Regions from separate parts of the Burkholderia metallica genome, predicted to be linked through region 1. Evidence: riboswitches for the same ligand, from Rfam matches in the RefSeq annotation. Region 1 holds a riboswitch; the other holds the start of a gene.
The links. A riboswitch is a leader RNA that binds a small molecule or an ion and turns the genes downstream of it on or off. The one in region 1 is predicted to bind thiamine pyrophosphate.

Region 1 (4,336 bases):
ACGTCGCCGTCGGCTGGCGCGTCGGGCACCGCGACGCAGAGCCGCCACGGCGCCGCGTCGCCCGGCCAGTCGCCGAGCCGCGCGCGAATCCGCTCGGCCGCCTCGGCCAGTTCGTCGGCCGGCGGCCAGAATGCATCGGCGAAACGCGCGCTCATGCGCCGCCCCCGTCCTGGTGCCAGAACGGCATCCCGACGACCGGCGTGCTGGCGTGCGCGGTTTCGCGCGCGTCCATCGGCCCGGCCAGATACGCGGCGCGGCCGGCCTCGACGCCCTGCGCGAACGCGCGCGCCATGATCTCGGGGTGCGTCGCCTGCGACACGGCGGTGTTCAGCAGCACGCCGTCGAAGCCCCATTCCATCACCTGGCACGCGTGCGACGGCACGCCGAGCCCCGCGTCGACGATCAGCGGCACGTCGGGCAACCGTTCGCGCAGCACGCGCAGGCCGTACGGGTTCACGACACCCTTGCCCGTGCCGATCGGCGCGCCCCACGGCATCAGCGCCTCGCAGCCGACGTCGAGCAGGCGCCGGCCGATCACCAGATCCTCGGTGCAGTACGGCAGCACCTTGAAGCCGTCCCTGACCAGTTGCGCGGCGGCTTCGATCAGGCCGACCGGGTCGGGCTGCAGCGTGTAGTCGTCGCCGATCAGTTCGAGCTTGATCCAGTCGGTGCCGAACACCTCGCGCGCCATGTGCGCGGTCGTCACGGCTTCGGCGACGGTCTGGCAGCCGGCCGTGTTCGGCAGCAGCGGCACCGCGTGGCGCTTGAGCAGATCGAAGAAGCCGGCTTCGGCCGTGCCGCCGCCCGTCATCTGGCGGCGCAGCGCGACCGTCACCATCCCGGGACGCGACGCGTCGATCGAATCGGACAGCGACTGCAGCGACGGATAGCGCGACGTGCCGAGCAGCACGCGGCTTGCGAAGGTTTCGCCGTACAGCGTCAGCGCGTCGGCGGAAGTGAGGGACGTCATGTCGTTTTCCTGAAAGAGCGGGGACGAACCGGCGGCGCGCTCAGCCGCCCGCGACCGGGTGCACGACGTCGAGCTTGTCGCCCGTCGCAAGTGCGCGCGCCGCGTGCTGCGTGCGCGCGACGAAGTTGCCGTTCAGCGCGACCGCGTACGGGGGACGCGCGCCGTACGCGGCGAGCGCGTCGGCCACCGTTGCGCCGTCGGGCAACGTCAGGGTCTGTTGGTTGATCTGGATATCCATGAGGCTTCGTCGAATTCGTCGGCGGCGCGCGTCAGGCCGGCTGGCGCGCGTCGTTGCGGTGATGAAGGAGCGTCGGCCAGCGCGCGTCGTCGCGCCACGCGGCGAACGCGTCGGCATCGCCGAACCCGCCGCCGAGCGCGGCTTCGGCGGCCGCGACCGCCGCCTGCGCGACTTCCGGCGCGATCATGAAGCCGTGCCGGTACAGGCCGTTGACGGCGAGCGTCGACGCGCCGTCCCAGATCACCGCCGGACGGTGATCGGGCAGCGTCGGCCGGCACTGCGCATTGAGTTCGAGGATGCGCGCCTCGCCGAACGCCGGATGCACGGAGAACGCCGCGCTCAGCAGTTCGAGCGCGGAGCGCACGCTGACGGGCGACAGGTCCTCGCCCTCTACCTCGGTCGCGCCGATCACATAGAGATCGTCCTGCTTCGGTGCGATGTACAGCGGATAGCGCGGATGCAGCAGCCGCACGGGCCGGGTGAGCCCGATGCCGGGCGCATGCACGCGCGCGACTTCGCCGCGGATGCCGCGCAACGCGGGCAGCGCGGATTTCGCGCCGAGCCCGCGGCAATCGATCGTGAAATGCGCGTCGGGCAGGTTCGCGTCGTCGATCGCGACGTGCCAGTGCAGCGCGACGCCGCGCTCGACGAGGCCCGCCGCGAGCGCGCGCAGCGCCTGGCGATTGTCGAGCTGGCCTTCGTTCGGCAGCAGCAGCCCGCGTGCGAAGCGGCCCGCGAGCACCGGCTCGGCCGCATCGACCTGCGCACCGGCGAGCGTGACGAAGCCGCCGTCGAGCAGGTCGGCCGGCGCGTTCGCGCGCACGCGCCGCTCGAACAGCGGCGCCTCCGCGCGATCCGCGTGATGCCAGACGACGAGCGTGCCGTGACGCTGGAAGAAGACGGGTTCGGGCAGTTCCGCGAGCCACTGCGGCCAGCGCGCGAGCGACGCGGCGCCGAGCTCGGTGATCAGCAGCTCCGCGCTGGCCGCTTCCGCGAGCGGCGCGAGCATCGCGGCCGCGATCCACGCGGCCGACTGCTCGCCGTCCGGGCCGCCGCGTTCGTACAGCGCGACACGGTGCCCGTCGCCGGCGAGCCGCCACGCGATCAGGCGGCCGACGAGGCCGCCGCCGAGCACCGCGAAATCGGGTCGGGAATTCCGCGCGTTCATCGCGCGACCTCCGCGCCGGCGCGCGCGACGAACGCCGACGCGCACGCAAGCGCGCCGCCCCGTGCGAACGCACGCGACATCGGGCCGGGAATCATGCAAAAGACTGAAGATTGTGCGGTCATCATTCCTTCCGTAACGCGCAATGCGCGTACCCAAAAGGACGAAACCGGCAGCAAAGGCCGGCCGGGCGGGCAAGGCGCTGACCATGTGGGATGGCAGCCAGCGCGGCCCGGCGGGATCAGAAACTTCCCTCGCCGGTATTACCCGGATCGGGTGCGAAGGGTCTTTCTCAGCCTCATCGCGCTGCCCGGAACATCCGCCGGCCGCGCCACGAAGCACCCCTGTTTCGTCGTCGGCCATTAGACCATAAAAGCGGAAAGCGCCGCAAACTGTCCCCCTTGCGGCAAATTCGCGTCGCGTCGCGCCGCTCTGGCACAATGCCCGCAGGCCGGCCGCCCCGAGCGGCCGGTTGCCGCGTCACCGCCGGCCTTAAGTGCCGTTTAAGACGCGCGGGCGACCATCGTGCGCCCGCCGTCAGTCGGCGCCGCGTCCCGGCATGCCTTATCGCGGCGCGCGCCCGGCTTCTCCCGGCCCGCGCGCCGGCTACTCATCAGGAAGCACATGACCCAATCGATCGATCCCGTCCGCTCCGTCTCCGACGCGCCGCAGGACGAGCGCCCGGTATCCGCATGGAGCCTCATCAAGCCCTACTGGGTATCGTCCGAATGGAAAATCGCGTGGGGCCTGCTGGTCACGATCATCGCGATCAACCTCTGCGTGGTCTGGATCAACGTCCGGCTGAACAAGTGGAACGCGCAGTTCTACAACGCGCTGCAGTCGAAGGACGTCCACGACTTCCCGAACCTGCTGATGCAGTTCTCCGCGCTCGCATTCGCGTTCATCATCCTCGCCGTGTACGGCCGCTACCTGCGGCAGATGCTCGGCTTCCGCTGGCGCCAGTGGCTCACCGACCGCTTTCTCGGCCAGTGGCTCGGCGATCGCGCGTTCTACCGGATCGAACGCGACCGTCTCGCGGACAACCCCGACCAGCGGATCACCGACGACCTCCAGTCGTTCGCGACCACGACGCTCGCGCTGTCGCTCGACCTGCTGTCGACGGTCGTCACGCTCGTGTCGTTCATCACGATCCTGTGGTCGCTCGCCGGCGCGCTGACATTCACGCTCGGCGCGACGCCGATCTCGATTCCCGGCTACATGGTGTGGGCGGCCGCGCTGTACGCGGTGGTCGGCTCGCTGATCATCCAGAAGGTCGGCCATCCGCTCGTGTCGATCAACTATCAGCAGCAGCGCGTCGAGGCCGACTTCCGCTTCGGGCTGATCCGCGTGCGTGAAAACGCCGAGCAGATCGCGTTCTACGACGGCGAGAAGACCGAGACCGACAACGCGCAGAGCCTCTTCATGCGCATCCGCGACAACTGGTGGCGCGTGATGAAGTACACGAAGCGGCTCACGTTCGTGCTGAGCTTCTACGGGCAGATCGCGATCATCTTCCCGCTCGTCGTCGCCGCGCCGCGCTATTTCGCGGGCGCGTTCTCGTTCGGCGTGCTGATGCAGATCTCGTCCGCGTTCGGCACGGTCAGCGATTCGTTCTCGTGGTTCATCAACAGTTACTCGACCCTCGTCGAGTGGCGCGCCACCGTCAACCGTCTGCGCGAATTCAAGCGCGTGATGGGCACGTCGCACCTGAAGGAAAGCCTGTCGCCCGCCACCGAGCACGGCGGCATCAACCTGCACTACGTCGACGCGGCAAAGCTGTCGACGTCGGCGCTGAAGCTCGCGCTGCCGAACGGCAACGCGCTCGCGAACATCGGCAATGTGACGATCGAGCCCGGCTCGCGCTGGCTCGTGATCGGCAAGTCGGGTTCCGGCAAGAGCACGTTCATGCGCGCGCTCGCGGGCCTGTGGCCGTTCGGCGACGGCGCGATCGACGCTCCGGTCG
Region 2 (4,336 bases), 900 kb from region 1:
TGATCGTTGTCCTTGTGGTAGTGAACGGAAAGTGAACGAGAAGCGCGCAACCGGCAGGCGGCCGCGCATGAAACCAATCTACTCGCCGTGCCGGAACGCCGCTGTAAGGACTTGTTAAGGCTCTCGGGGTTTCGTAATCAATTGTTTCGTTTGCAGGCGCGGGCACGCGCGATGCTGGCGCAAAAAAGCCCGCTCGAAAGCGGGCTTCGTCGATCGCATCGCGAGGCGATCCGGCGCGGATCGCCGCATGCGCTTACTGACGGTGATAGATCTCGGCGCCGGTCTTGACGAATTCGACCGCCTTGACTTCCATCCCCTTCTTCAGCGCTTCGGTTTCCGACACACCCTGCTGTGCCGCAAACTCACGCACGTCCTGTGTGATCTTCATCGAGCAGAAGTGCGGGCCGCACATCGAGCAGAAGTGCGCGACCTTCGCCGAATCCTTCGGCAGCGTTTCGTCGTGGAATTCGCGCGCCTTGTCCGGGTCGAGGCCGATGTTGAACTGGTCTTCCCAGCGGAACTCGAAGCGCGCCTTGGACAGCGCGTTGTCGCGGACCTGCGCGCCCGGATGGCCCTTGGCCAGGTCGGCCGCATGCGCGGCGAGCTTGTACGTGATGATCCCTTCCTTCACGTCGTCCTTGTTCGGCAGGCCCAGGTGCTCCTTCGGCGTCACGTAGCACAGCATCGCGGTGCCGAACCAGCCGATCATCGCGGCGCCGATGCCCGACGTGATGTGGTCGTAGCCCGGCGCGATGTCGGTGGTCAGCGGCCCGAGCGTGTAAAACGGCGCTTCCTTGCACCAGTCGAGCTGGAGATCCATGTTCTCCTTGATCAGTTGCATCGGCACGTGGCCCGGGCCTTCGATCATCACCTGCACGTCGTGCTTCCATGCGATCTGCGTGAGCTCGCCGAGTGTTTTCAGCTCGCCGAGCTGCGCTTCGTCGTTCGCGTCGTAGATCGAGCCGGGGCGCAGGCCGTCGCCGAGCGAGAAGCTCACGTCGTACGCCTTCATGATCTCGCAGATCTCTTCGAAGTGTTCGTACAGGAAGCTTTCCTTGTGATGCGCGAGGCACCACTTCGCCATGATCGAACCGCCGCGCGACACGATGCCCGTCATCCGGTTCGCGGTGAGCGGCACGTACTGCAGGCGCACGCCCGCGTGGATCGTGAAGTAGTCGACGCCTTGCTCGGCCTGCTCGATCAGCGTGTCGCGGAAGATTTCCCAGGTCAGGTCCTCGGCCTTGCCGTTGACCTTTTCGAGCGCCTGGTAGATCGGCACCGTGCCGATCGGCACCGGGCTGTTGCGGATGATCCACTCGCGCGTTTCGTGGATGTGCTTGCCGGTCGACAGGTCCATCACCGTGTCGCCGCCCCAGCGGATCGCCCACGTCATCTTGTCGACTTCCTCGCCGATCGACGACGTAACGGCCGAGTTGCCGATGTTCGCGTTGATCTTCACGAGGAAGTTGCGGCCGATGATCATCGGCTCCGATTCCGGGTGGTTGATGTTCGCGGGGATGATCGCGCGGCCGCACGCCACTTCCGAGCGCACGAATTCCGGCGTGATCTCGGTGGGCGCGTTCGCGCCGAAGGCCGCGGCGCCGAACGCCTGGCCCGGGTGCTGGCGGCCCATCATCGCGGCGAGCTTCGCGCCGTTCGGGCCGCTCGCCTTCAGGCTCTCGAGGTACTCGGCGCGGCGCTGGTTCTCGCGGATCGCGATGAATTCCATTTCCGGCGTGATGATGCCCTGGCGCGCATAGTGCATCTGCGTGACGTTCTTGCCGGCCCGCGCGCGGCGCGGGTTGCGGTGCAGGCCTGGGAAACGCAGGTCGGCGGTGGCCGGGTCGGCCGCGCGCTCGAGGCCGTACCGGCTCGACAGGCCGTCGAGTACCTCGGTGTCGCCGCGCGCGTCGATCCAGCCCTGGCGCAACGCGGGCAGGCCCGCGCGGATGTCGATCTTCGCGTCCGGGTCGGTATAGGGGCCCGACGTGTCGTACACGTAGATCGGCGGATTCTTCTCTCCGCCGAAGCCGGTCGGCGTGTCGGCCTGCGTGATTTCACGCATCGGCACGCGGATGTCGGGCTGCGAGCCGGTGACGTAGACCTTGCGGGAATTCGGCAGCGGGGCGACGGCCGCGGCATCGACATGAGCGTCGGCGGACAGAAACTTCGGATTGGCGTTCATGCAATCTCCTGTGTGAGCGCCGGACACGCGCTGCGGCGCTTGCCCGGAGCCCTTGACGAATGTGGGGCTCGAGCTAAGCAGGAGACGAGGTTTGGTGAGGCGGCGGATTCGTCAGAAGGATGGCGGCGGAATCCGTACGCTTCCCTGCGCTGGCATTATCCAGATCAGGTTCAAAGGGTATTTCTCACCCGCAATGCCGGTCGTTCGACCGAACGCATCGCAGGACCCCCGCGTTAGCAAGGGCACACGATACACCGGCTTTGCGGCGGTTTCAACCGGTAGCGCGGCGGTTCGCCGGGACGGGCCTGGGCGCGCCGGCGCTGCGTGCCGGCGGTGCACCGCATCATCGATCGCCGCCGCTCGCGCCGGCAGCGCGGCCGGCGGCGGCGCAGCAGTGCAGCATCGGGGCGGCGCCCGGCCGGCCAAAAAATATTTTCGGGCCGGCTGTCATTTCTCGCGACGTCGTCCGTCTATTGGGCTCCTCAAACCCATGTTTCGGAGAGTAATCATGAAAAACGTACTGATCGCAGCCTGTGTCGCCGCTTTCGCCACGCTTGCAACGGGCGCGTATGCGCAGAACGACGCGATGTCGCAAAACGGTTCGTCGATGTCGAAAGACGCGATGGGCCACGACGCGATGGCAAAAGACGCAATGGGCCACGATGCGATGGCGAAGGATGGCGCGATGAAGAAAGGCGCGATGAAAAAGCATACGATGAAGAAGGACGCGATGTCGCACGACGCGATGGGCAAGTCGTCGGGCGACAAGATGGCGCCGTCCAACTGACGGCGCGGGCGCGGGCGGCCGGCGCGTGTTATCCGCGACACGGCCGGCCGCCCGCGTCCCGTGTCGTCGCGTTGCGTTTCTTCGACCCGTTTCGGGAGTCCTCATCATGCAAACCGTCCCCGCCACGAACCGCGCGCCCGCCGCGCCGCCCGCGCGCCCGATTCATCCGTTGTGGGTGCGCGCGAGCCACTGGCTCAACGCGCTCGCGGCGATCCTGATGGCGCTGTCGGGCTGGCGCATCTACGACGCGTCGCCGATCTATCCGTCGTTCACGTTTGCGCACGGCATCACGCTCGGCGGCTGGCTCGGCGGCGCGCTGCAATGGCATTTTGCGGCGATGTGGCTGCTTGTCGCCAACGGGCTGTTCTATTTGACGATGGCAATTGCGACCGGACGCCTCGCGCGCAAGATGCTGCCCGTCACGCCGGCGTCGGTGTGGCGCGACGTGCGCGCCGCGTTGCGCGGGCACCTCGCGCACGACGATCTGAGCGTCTACAACGCGGTACAGCGTGCCGCGTACCTGATCGCGATCGTCGATCTGATCCTGCTGGTGCTCTCCGGGCTGACGATCTGGAAGTCGGTGCAGTTTCCGCTGCTGCGCGAACTGTTCGGCGGTTACGACAACGCACGCGTCGTGCATTTCTGGGCGATGTCGCTGCTGGTCGCGTTCTTCGTCGTGCACGTCGGGATGGCGCTGCTCGTGCCGCGCTCGCTGCTCGCGATGCTGCGCGGCCGCTGATCCGGCGAATCCCGGACAAAGGAAATCATCATGTCGGAATCCGAAATCAAGCGCGACGGTTCGCGCTGGGCGCTCGACCGCAAGTCGCTCGAAATCGACGTGCGTCGCGAGCTGGAGATGCCGTCGCGGCGGCTGTTCAATCGGCGCATCCTGACGCTCGGCGGCCTGACGATGCTGACCGGTTGCACGCTGCACGACGATGCATCGGTCAACACGTTTCTCGAACGCGTGTCGCGGATGAACGACCGCGTGCAGGCCTGGCTCTTCAGCGGCGAGCGGCTTGCGCCGACCTACACCGAAGCCGACATCACGCGGCCGTTCCCGTTCAACGCGTACTACGGCATCGACGACGTGCCGCACGTCGACGCATCGACGTACCGGCTCGTGCTGTCGGGCCGAGTGACGGGCAAGCGCGTGTGGACGCTCGACGAACTGTACGCGCTGCCGCACGCGGAGCAGATCACGCGGCACATCTGCGTGGAAGGGTGGAGCGCGATCGGCCGCTGGGGCGGCACGCCGTTCGGCGCGTTCCTCGCAAGGGCGGGCGCCGATACGCACGCGAAGTACGTCGGCTTCAAGTGCGCGGACGATTACTACGAAAGCATCGACATGCCGACCGCGCTGC

Region 2: it holds a riboswitch for thiamine pyrophosphate, as region 1 does, so the genes downstream of both, thiC (phosphomethylpyrimidine synthase ThiC) here and WJ16_RS01685 (FAD-dependent oxidoreductase) in region 1, are expected to answer to the same signal.

The regions. Positions count from the first base shown of each region.
Region 1 is NZ_CP013401.1:373,883-378,218, reverse strand. Features, by position in the region: gene thiE (thiamine phosphate synthase) at 1-155, opposite strand, end outside; gene WJ16_RS01695 (thiazole synthase) at 152-970, opposite strand; gene thiS (sulfur carrier protein ThiS) at 1,011-1,208, opposite strand; gene WJ16_RS01685 (FAD-dependent oxidoreductase) at 1,240-2,376, opposite strand; TPP riboswitch at 2,606-2,729, opposite strand; gene WJ16_RS01680 (ABC transporter ATP-binding protein/permease) at 2,998-4,336, shown strand, end outside.
Region 2 is NZ_CP013401.1:1,278,657-1,282,992, forward strand. Features, by position in the region: gene WJ16_RS05780 (glycine zipper 2TM domain-containing protein) at 1-1, opposite strand, end outside; gene thiC (phosphomethylpyrimidine synthase ThiC) at 254-2,185, opposite strand; TPP riboswitch at 2,309-2,425, opposite strand; gene WJ16_RS05790 (pentapeptide MXKDX repeat protein) at 2,694-2,972, shown strand; gene WJ16_RS05795 (cytochrome b/b6 domain-containing protein) at 3,079-3,711, shown strand; gene WJ16_RS05800 (molybdopterin-dependent oxidoreductase) at 3,742-4,336, shown strand, end outside.